2 regions of the Rhizobium leguminosarum genome follow, and region 2 is predicted to be linked to the other one. Evidence: predicted binding sites of a transcription regulator. Region 2 holds the regulator's gene; the other holds the start of a gene.
What was found. The regulator PhoB, encoded in region 2, activates phosphate uptake and scavenging genes when phosphate is short. The targets are predictions, from matches to a motif close to TGTCATNNANCTGTCAT.
Positions count from the first base shown of each region.

Region 1: BA011_RS13670 (PhoX family protein) is a predicted target of PhoB. The motif match lies at 2,770-2,786, and genes of this name have one in related genera.

Region 1 covers NZ_CP016286.1:2,732,290-2,737,616, reverse strand. Annotated here, with positions in the region: gene BA011_RS44295 (hypothetical protein) at 1-68, opposite strand, end outside; gene BA011_RS13680 (HD-GYP domain-containing protein) at 174-1,088, shown strand; gene BA011_RS13675 (aspartate aminotransferase family protein) at 1,262-2,587, opposite strand; gene BA011_RS13670 (PhoX family protein) at 2,921-4,852, shown strand; gene BA011_RS13665 (ArsR/SmtB family transcription factor) at 5,084-5,327, opposite strand, start outside.
Region 2 covers NZ_CP016286.1:4,631,475-4,636,801, forward strand. Annotated here, with positions in the region: gene pstA (phosphate ABC transporter permease PstA) at 1-577, shown strand, start outside; gene pstB (phosphate ABC transporter ATP-binding protein PstB) at 593-1,408, shown strand; gene phoU (phosphate signaling complex protein PhoU) at 1,453-2,166, shown strand; gene phoB (phosphate regulon transcriptional regulator PhoB) at 2,301-2,984, shown strand; gene BA011_RS22550 (GcrA family cell cycle regulator) at 3,232-3,765, opposite strand; gene BA011_RS22555 (aspartate aminotransferase family protein) at 4,186-5,327, shown strand, end outside.

The sequences.
Region 1 (5,327 bases), 1.9 Mb from region 2:
TGAACCTCCCGAATTTCGCGAAACTCTTCGTCTTTCTGAATAGTCGAATTCGGTTTCGAGGTTAACACTTGATTCTACCAATTAGAGTAGAATCATTGTTCGTGCATATATTGCTGCGATGCAAAAGAACGGTCGATAATAAACAGAGAGATATTTCAGGAACAGAGATCTGGATGCTCAAGCGTATCGAAGCCAGACAGGTGCGCCACGGAATGTTTGTGGAGGCGATCGAGGGTGCATGGCAGGACCCTCTTCTGTCCAAGCGAAGATTTCTGCTGCGCCGTGAAGTCGATGCCCTGAAGCTTCGCAAGAGCGGCATTGAAGGTGTTATCATCAACACCAGCAGAGGCCTCGACATCGACGGTCTGCCAGGCGGCAATATCGAGATCGACACCAAGGTGGCACGCGAGTCCATCCAGAAATCCGTGCAGGTCCTGGAAAGCGTTTTCGGCCGGCTCCAGCATGGTGATGGCATCAGCTTCGATCAGGTGGCGCCGGTGATTTCCTCGGTCTCCAAGTCGATGGATGACAATCCCACTGTCTTTCTGAGCGTTACGCGTCTGAAATCCAAGGACGAAGTGACGTTTCTGCATTCGCTTTCGGTGAGTGCGCTGATGATCCTTTTCGGCCGTCATCTCGGACTTGACGAGACGACCGTGCAGATGCTCGGCACGGCAGGATTGCTGCACGACGTCGGCAAGCTGGAAATTCCGCTCGAGATACTCAACAAGGAAGGGCGCCTGGACGAGAACGAGATCAAGATGATCCGCGATCATCCGGAAAAGGGGCACGCAATCCTGTCACGCCAGGAAGGCATGCCGGAGATCGTTCTCGACGTCTGCCTCAACCATCATGAGCGTATCGACGGCAAGGGCTACCCCCGCAGGCTTTCCGAAGCGCAGGTCAGCTTCCATGCGCGTCTTGCTGCGATTTGCGACGTCTATGACGCCATGACCTCCGTGCGGCCGTACAAGGCGCCATGGAGTGCGAGCCAAGCACTGAAATGGATGCTTGGCAATGAAGGGCAATTCGATCGCCGGCTGCTGAAGAAATTCGCCCTCTGCCTTTCGGTCGCCGCCGTGACTTGAGGCCTATCGGTCTTCCCAACAAAGGGCCTGCGTGGATTTACAGCGCCGCGCGTCTATTCAGATGCGCGGCGCTGTAACACTTTGAATTGCTGCATAATTTTGTGCCTTAAATCGAATCCGATTTAAGGAATTATCCGCCGTAGGCCCTGATGCCGGAAGTCTTCAGAGCTTTCTCAAATGTTGTTCTGGAGGATCGTCCGCAGCTTGCCGAAGAGCTCGTCGATGTGGTGCTTCTCGATGATCAGCGGCGGGGAGAGCGCGATGATATCGCCGGTGGTGCGGATTAGCAGGCCGCTTTCATAGGCTTTCAGGAAAGCGGTGAAGGCGCGCTTGGTGGGCTCGCCGGCGATCGGGTCGAGCTCGATGGCGCCGATCAGGCCGGTGTTCCTGATGTCGATGACATTGGGGCAGTCCTTCAGCGAATGCAACGCGTCGGCCCAGTAGTCGGAAAGCTCGGCGGCGCGTGTCAGCAGGCCCTCTTCCTTGTAGGTGTCGAGCGTGGCGAGTGCGGCGGCGGAGGCAATCGGGTTGCCGGAATAGGTATAGCCGTGGAAGAACTCGATCATGTGCTCCGGGCCGTTCATGAAGGCATCATGGATCTCGGAGGTGACGAAGACGGCGCCCATCGGAATGACGCCGTTGGTCAGTCCCTTGGCGGCGGTGATCATGTCGGGCTTGACGTCGTAATATTGCGCGGCAAAGGGGGCGCCGAGGCGGCCGAAGCCGGTGATGACTTCGTCGAAGATCAGAAGGATACCGTGTTTGGTGCAAATCTCGCGCAGCTTCTGCAGGTAGCCCTTCGGTGGGATCAAGACGCCGGTGGAGCCCGCCACCGGCTCGACGATGACGGCGGCGACGGTCGAGGCGTCATGCAGGGTGACGATACGCTCGAGCTCGGTGGCGATGTCGCCGCCATGCTCGGGCTCGCCGCGGGTAAAGTTGTTCTTGCCGGGCTGGTGGGTGTGCGGCATGTGATCGACGCCGGTCAGAAGCGTGCCGAACATCTTGCGGTTGGTGACGATGCCGCCGACGGATATGCCGCCGAAGTTGACGCCGTGATAGCCGCGCTCGCGGCCGATCAGGCGGAAGCGTGATCCATTGCCCTTCACACGGTGATAGGCGAGCGCCACCTTGAGCGCGGTCTCGACGGATTCTGAGCCGGAGTTGGTGTAGAGGACGTGGTTCAGGCCTTCAGGGGCAATGTCGACCAGGCGGTTCGCCAGTTCGAAGGCCTTGGGATGGCCGAGCTGGAAGGCCGGCGCGTAATCGAGTTCGCCGGCCTGCTCGCGGATCGCCTCGGTGATCTTCGGGCGGCAGTGGCCGGCATTGACGCACCAGAGGCCAGCCGTGCCGTCCAGCACCTGACGACCGTCATGGGTCGTATAGTACATGTCCTTGGCGCCGACGAACAAACGCGGCTCCTTCTTGAACTGGCGATTTGCCGTAAACGGCATCCAGAAGGCGCGAAGATCGTTCGGTGCATTGAGGCGATTGGACATGCTGTTCTCCTGGCCGCTGACGGCCCTTTCCCGGGCTTCACGCCCATATTTTTACTGCCCGGTCAAATTATCAGGGCTTCCCAAGGCGTCAACGGGAAAAGTCCCCAGAGCCCCTCCTGACGGGAGGCTCAACTTGCTTGGTTCGATCCGGAAATATCCGGGGTCAGGCACTGCAGGCCGCCCGTCATCAATCCTTCGCCTCGGCTTGTTACAAAAACCGATGGCTCGCAAGGCGCAATTGCATTTCATCAATTCACTGAAATAAAACGATATTTCGATCGGAGATACTGATGTCTGACCGCCAGAAGACAAGGGCGCGCCCCACGCGGCGCCATGCATTCGCGCCAAGTTACGGCCGCCATTCTCGAAGAGGGCGTTCGCCGCCGCAGCGTGCTCAAGGGCTTTCTCGCGGCGATGGGCGCTGCGGCACTTTCGCCGGCGCTCGGAACCGCGCATGCCGAGGCTGCCGGCTCCAGCCTGACGTTTCCGGAACTCAAGCGCGTGCGCGATACCGCCGACCACTGGCCGGAGGGCTACGAGCGCCAGATCCTGGCGCGCTGGGGCGATGCACTTTTCCCCGACAGCCCGGAATTTGACATTGCGGCGCTTGACGGTAAGGCTGCCGAGCGTCAGTTCGGCTACAATAACGACTTCACGCAGTTTCTGCCGCTGCCCTGGGGCGAGAAGAGCTCCGACCACGGGTTGATGGTGGTCAGCCATGAATATGCAACGCCTTTCCTGATGTTTCCCGGCCTGACGAGCGAGGATTACCGCGAGAAGCTTACCGATCATCAGATTCGCGCCATCATGGCCGCGCTCGGCGTCTCGATCTTCGAAGTGAGGAAGACGGACGGCAGGTGGGCGATCGTCAAGGACGGGAAATACAATCGCCGCATCCATATGAGCACCGAGATTGGCATCTCCGGTCCGGCTGCCGGCGACGATCGTCTTAAGACCAAAGCCGATCCGACCGGCACGATCGTCTTCGGGACGATCTCGAACTGCAATGGCGGCATCACTCCCTGGGGCACGATGCTTTCGGGCGAGGAAGGCGCCATGGACGTCTTCGCCGGCGATTACAAAAAACTTCCGAACCAGGAGTTGGTCGAGCGTCAGGGCTGGGATGAAGACGAGAACGACATCTATTCCGTCAGCCGCGTCGAGCCGCGCTTCAAATTCGAGGAAGAGCCGAACGAATGGATGCGTTTCGATTGGGTCGTCGAGATCGATCCGTTCGATCCGACGGCAAAGCCGGTCAAGCGCACCTCGCTCGGCCGTATGACGCATGAGGGGGCCCACTGTTGCGTCGCCCCTGACGGCCGTGTGGTGGTCTTCATGGGCGATGACGACGACTTCGAATATATTTACCGCTTCGTCACCCGCGATCCCTGGAACCCGAACGATCGCGCCGCCAACAAGGATCTGCTCGACCACGGCACGCTTGATGTCGCAAAGTTCGAAAGCAACGGCACGATGGCCTGGATCCCGCTCATTGCGGGCGAGGGGCCGCTGACGGCGGAAGCTGGCTTCAAGAGCCAGGCCGACGTCGTGCTGGCGACGCGCGCCGCAGCCGATCTCGTCGGCGCCACGCCGATGGACGGACCGGAGGGCTTCATCGCGCATCTCGGCACCGGCAAGCTTTATGTCGCCATGACCGAGAACGAAGATCGGCTGCCCAAGGTTGAGGGCGGCGACGAGAAGGAGATGGTCAACATTGCCAATCCGCGCAGCCCCAATCCGCACGGTCACCTGCTGGAACTCGCAGCACCTGGCGGTCCCGAAAAGCCGGATTATGCCGCCGACAGCTTCAAATGGGACGTCTTGATCCTCTGCGGCGATCCCGCCAAGGCAGGGGATCAGGCGATGTTTCATCCTGCGACGACCTCGGCCGGCTGGTTCACAGACCCCGACAATCTCGCGGTCGATCCGGCCGGACGCCTCTGGGTCACCACCGACGGCCCGCCGCCGGAAGGCATAACCGATTCCGTCTATGTGATGGATACCGAAGGCCCGGGCCGGGCACTTCCGAAGCTGTTCTATATTGCGCCCGTCGGCTCGGAAGCCTGTTCGCCGACTTTCACCCCTGACGGCAGCAGCGTCTTTCTTTCCATCCAGCATCCGGGCGAACTGCGGATGGCCGACAACGAGGATGCGACCTCGATGGAGGATGCCGGCACCGACTGGCCGGATTTCAAACCCGGCATGCCCGCCCGTCCGTCGCTGGTGGTGCTGAGCCGCGTCAACAACGATGTGGTCGGCAGTTAAAGCAACTCCGGCAAAGTGCGCGGCAGTTTTACGTCTAGAATTGCACCAAGACAAAAAACCGATAGCGAGACGGGCGTTCCTGCGCGACCGGCTGTCATTATAAAAGCACGACCGGCAAATCGCAAATTTGCCGGTCGTGCCATAAGGTTCAGGTGCTGAAATATCGTTGCCAAGCCTCCGGGAACATCCCCTTGCAGCACGACATCGGCCGACATCATGTCAGCGCTATCATCAGGCGGCGGACCTATTCCTGTTCTGCACGAGGTAGATATCTTCGAGCGTTGCCAGGATTTTCATGACCGGCTCGGAGGTGCTCGAATAGTAGATGGTTTGTGCGTCCCGGCGGGTCTTGACCAGCTTTTGAGCGCGCAGTTTCGAGAGGTGCTGAGAAAGAGCCGACTGGCTGAGCCCGACCTGCGTCGCAAGCACGCCGACGGCCACTTCGCCCTTCACGAGGCTGCACAGGATCAGCAAT
Region 2 (5,327 bases):
GTTTGCGCCGAAGAACAAGCTGACGGACCTGATCGAGGTCAACATCAACAACCTCGCCGCGGTGCCTTCGATCGTCTACGGTCTGCTCGGTCTTTCCGTCTTCATCAACTTCATCGGCCTGCCGCGCTCGGCCTCGCTGGTCGGCGGCCTGGTGCTGACGCTGATGACCCTGCCGACGATCATCATCGCGACGCGTGCGGCACTGCGCGCCGTGCCGCCGTCGATCCGCGCCGCAGCGCTCGGCCTTGGCGCTTCGAAGATGCAGATGGTGTTCCACCATGTGCTGCCGCTCGCCATGCCGGGCATCCTGACCGGCACGATCATCGGCCTGGCGCACGCGCTCGGCGAAACCGCGCCGCTGCTGCTGATCGGCATGGTCGCCTTCGTCGCCAACGCGCCGACGACACCGCTCGATCCCTCGACGGCTCTGCCCGTACAGGTCTATATGTGGGCCAACGAGGCAGAACGTGCCTTCGTTGAGCGTACTTCGGGTGCCATCATCGTCCTGCTCCTGTTCCTGATCGTCATGAACATGGGCGCCATCCTCTTGCGTCGTCGCTTCGAGCGCCGCTGGTAAACGGAGTTACACATCATGAACATGTTGACGGAAGCTGCAGTTGAAAAGGCGCTGGATCAGAAGATGAGCAACGTCCCTTATAAGATGATCGGAAAGGATGTCTCGGTTTACTACGGCGAAAAGCGCGCGCTTTTCGATGTGAACCTGAACGTCCGCGAAAACACCGTAACCGCCCTGATCGGCCCGTCCGGCTGCGGTAAGTCGACCTTTCTGCGGTGCCTCAACCGCATGAACGATACGATCGACGGCTGCCGCGTCACCGGCAAGATCACGCTTGATACCGACGATGTCTATGATCCCGATATTGACGTCGTCGAACTTCGCGCCCGCGTCGGCATGGTCTTCCAGAAGCCGAACCCGTTCCCGAAGACGATCTATGAAAACGTCTCCTACGGCCCGCGCATCCATGGCCTTGCCAAGTCGAAGGCCGACCTCGACCAGATCGTCGAAACCAGCCTGCAGCGCGCCGGCCTCTGGAACGAGGTCAAGGACCGCGTGCATGAATCCGGCACCGGCCTGTCCGGCGGCCAGCAACAGCGCCTCTGCATTGCGCGTGCCGTCGCCGTCAGCCCTGAAGTCATCCTGATGGACGAGCCCTGCTCGGCGCTCGATCCGATCGCCACCGCCAAGGTCGAGGAACTGATCCACGAGCTGCGCGAGAACTACACGATCGTCATCGTCACCCACTCCATGCAGCAGGCCGCGCGTGTCTCGCAGCGCACCGCCATGTTCCACCTCGGCAATCTCGTCGAGGAGAACGACACCGACAAGATGTTCACCAATCCCGACGATCCGCGCACCCAGGACTACATCATGGGTCGCTTCGGTTGATTTTGGCGACACCAAGCCTTCCCGTTATTCGAGGATAAAGCCCCATGGCATCGACACATATTTTTTCTGCCTACGATGATGATCTGAAGTTCCTGTCCAGGCGGATTTCCGAAATGGGCGGCCTGGCCGAGCAGATGGTCAGCGAAGCCGTCCGCGCCCTCGTCAACGGCGATACCGCGCTGGCGCAGAAGGTCATCTCCGACGATGTGATCCTCGATCACGCCGAACGCGAAATCGGCGACAAGGCGATCGTCACCATCGCCCGCCGTCAGCCGATGGCCTCGGACCTGCGTGAAATCATGGGTTCGATCCGCATCGCCGCCGATCTCGAACGCGTCGGCGACCTCGGCAAAAACACCGCCAAGCGCGTCATCGCCGTCCAAAGCACCGGCGTTCCCCGTAAGCTCGCCCGCGGCCTCGAGCATCTGTCCGAGCTGGCGCTCGTCCAGCTCAAGGAAGTGCTCGATGTCTACACCAATCGTTCAGCCGACAAGGCGAATGCGATCCGTGAACGCGACAACGAGATCGACGCGATGTACACCTCGCTGTTTCGCGAACTCCTGACCTACATGATGGAAGATCCGCGCAACATCACCAGCTGCACGCATCTTCTCTTCTGCGCCAAGAACATCGAGCGCATCGGCGACCATGCCACCAACATCGCCGAGACGATCTTTTACATGACGACAGGCGCACAGCCGGAAGGCGATCGTCCGAAGGACGACAGCGCCAACACCGTCGGCGCGGTCACGGAATAACCGCCCGCATAGTTAGTTGCGTGCGCGCCCGTCCGGGGCGCGCAAAGAGGTCGCAGCCAATTTCTGAATTTGCGCAGGATGAATTGCTTAAATCACCCCTGATTTAAGGATGATGCGCGAGGAGACCGACACGCATGATCCCGAGAGTTGCAGTTGTTGAAGACGAGGAAGCCCTCAGCGTGCTTCTTCGCTACAATCTCGAAGCGGAAGGCTTCGAGGTCGATACCATCCTTCGTGGCGACGAAGCCGAAATGAGGCTTCAGGAGCGCACGCCCGATCTTCTCATCCTCGATTGGATGCTGCCGGGGGTCTCCGGCATCGAGCTCTGCCGGCGCCTGCGCATGCGGCCGGAAACCGAGCGACTGCCGATCATCATGCTGACGGCGCGCGGCGAGGAGAGCGAGCGCGTCCGCGGATTGTCGACGGGCGCCGACGATTATGTCGTCAAGCCCTTCTCGACCCCCGAGCTCGTTGCCCGCGTCAAGGCGATGCTGCGCCGCGCCCGTCCCGAGGTGCTGTCGACGGTGCTGAAATGCGGCGATATCGAGCTTGACCGCGAAACCCATCGCGTCCATCGCAAGAGCCGCGAAGTCCGCCTCGGCCCCACCGAATTCCGCCTGCTGGAATTCCTGATGTCGTCGCCGGGCCGGGTCTTCTCCCGCTCGCAGCTTCTCGATGGCGTCTGGGGCCACGATATCTATGTTGACGAGCGCACCGTCGACGTCCATGTCGGCCGCCTGCGCAAGGCGCTGAATTTCTCCAACATGCAGGACGTCATCCGCACCGTCCGCGGCGCCGGTTATTCGATGGAAGCCTGAGGGCTTCCATATGAGCCTGCTGACAAATCCCTGGCAAAACCTGCGACGTCATCCTCGGCTTTGTGCCGAGGATCTGCACACGCCAAGTTAAGTATTTGAAAATAAAGTTTTTCCGTCAAAGCAATTGAGGTGATCAGATGCTCGGCACAAGGCCGAGCATGACGGAGGAACCTGAGCTCACATCCACTCGCATAAAAAAACGGGCCACTCGGCCCGTTTTCTGCATTCTAACGATGGTTGCCCGCGTTCAGCTGGCCCGCGCCGCTGCCCGGCGGCGTTCATTCACCGGCTGGTAGGCGAGCTTCTGGTGATAGCCGCAATAAGGCGAATTGTCGGGGGACTCGCAGCCGCAGAAATGGAAGTCGTCCTTCAGCGGATCGCCGACCGGCCACTTGCAGGTGCGTTCGGTCAGTTCCGTCAGGCCGAGGCGGCGCGAAATCGGCACCACCACGTTGCCTCTCGGCACGTATTCCATTTCCTCGATCGTTTCGATCTCGATCTCTTCCTTCAGCATCGTCGCGCCCTGCTGGCGGGTGACGGTGCGGGTCGTGATCCGCGAGGTGTAGTTCGGTGCGCGCGGCGCCGATGTGTTGCGCTTCGGCGTTCGCGCCGCAGTGTTGGTGCCGCCGGCCTTGGCACGGCCGGGAAGGCACAGCCGGTGCACTTTGCCGATGACCGCGTTTCTGCTGACCCCGCCAAGTTGTGCCGCGATCTGGCTGGCGCTCAGTCCTTCGGCCCAAAGCTTCTTGAGTTTCTCGACCCGCTCGTCTGTCCAGTTCATGCCCTGTCTCCACCTTTTGCGTTGGTGATGGCAGAATCCCTCACCGTTGTCCCGGGAGCTCCGAAACAAGAAACGCTTGATCAATTTTGGTGACTAGTTCCGCCGCATGCAGTCTAGTAATTGATCTTTAACCTAGTGTGAGCCTGACTCCGTGACAAGAGTCGCATGAATCCGGATGAATCGAATTCGTAGTTTTCCCCAACTTGCTGCCCCTGCGTGTCATTTCTGCAATAATGCCTGTTGATGACTGAAAATGCCGCTGTACACCCTTGCTGCATACGCTAAGGGCGCAGTTTTGTTGACATTGCAGCGCGAAAAGGAAATAGTGCCACTCGCCGCCGCAAGGCGGCATTTTTGATTTTTCGGGCCTGGTTTCCTTAGCCGGAGTCATTGCCCGGCAACTTTGATGGAGATCGCGCCATGGCTGAAGCCGCGCCGCTTTATGACACCTATTCTCGTGCCCCGCTGCGGTTCGAGCGAGGCGAGGGCGTATGGCTGGTCACCGAAACTGGCGAGCGATATCTCGATTTCGGCGCCGGCGTCGCCGTCACCTCCGTTGGCCACAGCAATCCGCATGTGGTCGGTGCATTGAAGGAGCAGGCCGACAAGGTCTGGCACCTGTCGAACATCTATGAGATCCCCGGCCAGGAGCGTCTGGCAAAACGGCTGACCGACGCCACTTTCGCCGACAAGGTGTTCTTCACCAACTCAGGCGCCGAGGCGCTCGAATGCGCAATCAAGACGGCGCGCCGCTATCAGTTTTCCAAGGGCCATCCCGAGCGTTTCCATATCATCACCTTCGAAGGCGCCTTCCACGGACGGACGCTGGCGACGATCGCCGCCGGCGGCCAGGAAAAATATCTCGAAGGTTTCGGTCCCAAGGCGCCGGGTTTCGATCAGGTGGCTTTCGGCGACATCGAAGCGGTCCGCGCCGCGATCACCGAGGCGACGGCTGCCATCCTCATCGAGCCCGTGCAGGGCGAGGGCGGCGTCCGTCCTGCCACGCCTGAGTTCATGAAGGCGCTTCGCCAGCTCTGCGACGAGAACGGCCTGCTGTTGATCCTCGACGAGGTTCAGACCGGCGTCGGCCGAACCGGCAAGCTCTTCGCCCATGAATGGTCTGGCATCACCCCCGACATCATGGCTGTCGCCAAGGGCATCGGCGGCGGTTTCCCGCTCGGCGCCTGCCTCGCAACGGCCGAGGCCGCCTCCGGCATGAAGGCCGGCACGCATGGCTCGACCTATGGCGGCAATCCGCTCGCCATGGCCGTCGGCAGCGCCGTGCTCGACATCATCCTTGCCGATGGCTTCCTCCAGCAGGTGCGCGACGTAGCACTTGTCTTCCGCCAGGGCCTCGCCTCGCTGAAGGATCGTTATCCCGACGTGATCGAAGATGTGCGCGGCGAGGGCCTTTTGCTCGGCATCAAGGCTGCCGTTCCCTCAGCCGAACTGCTGCAGGCGATCCGCGCCGCCCATCTGCTCGGCGTGCCTGCCGGCGACAACGTCATCCGCCTTCTTCCGCCGCTCGTGGTCACCGCCGAGGAAGCCCGCGAGGGCCTTGC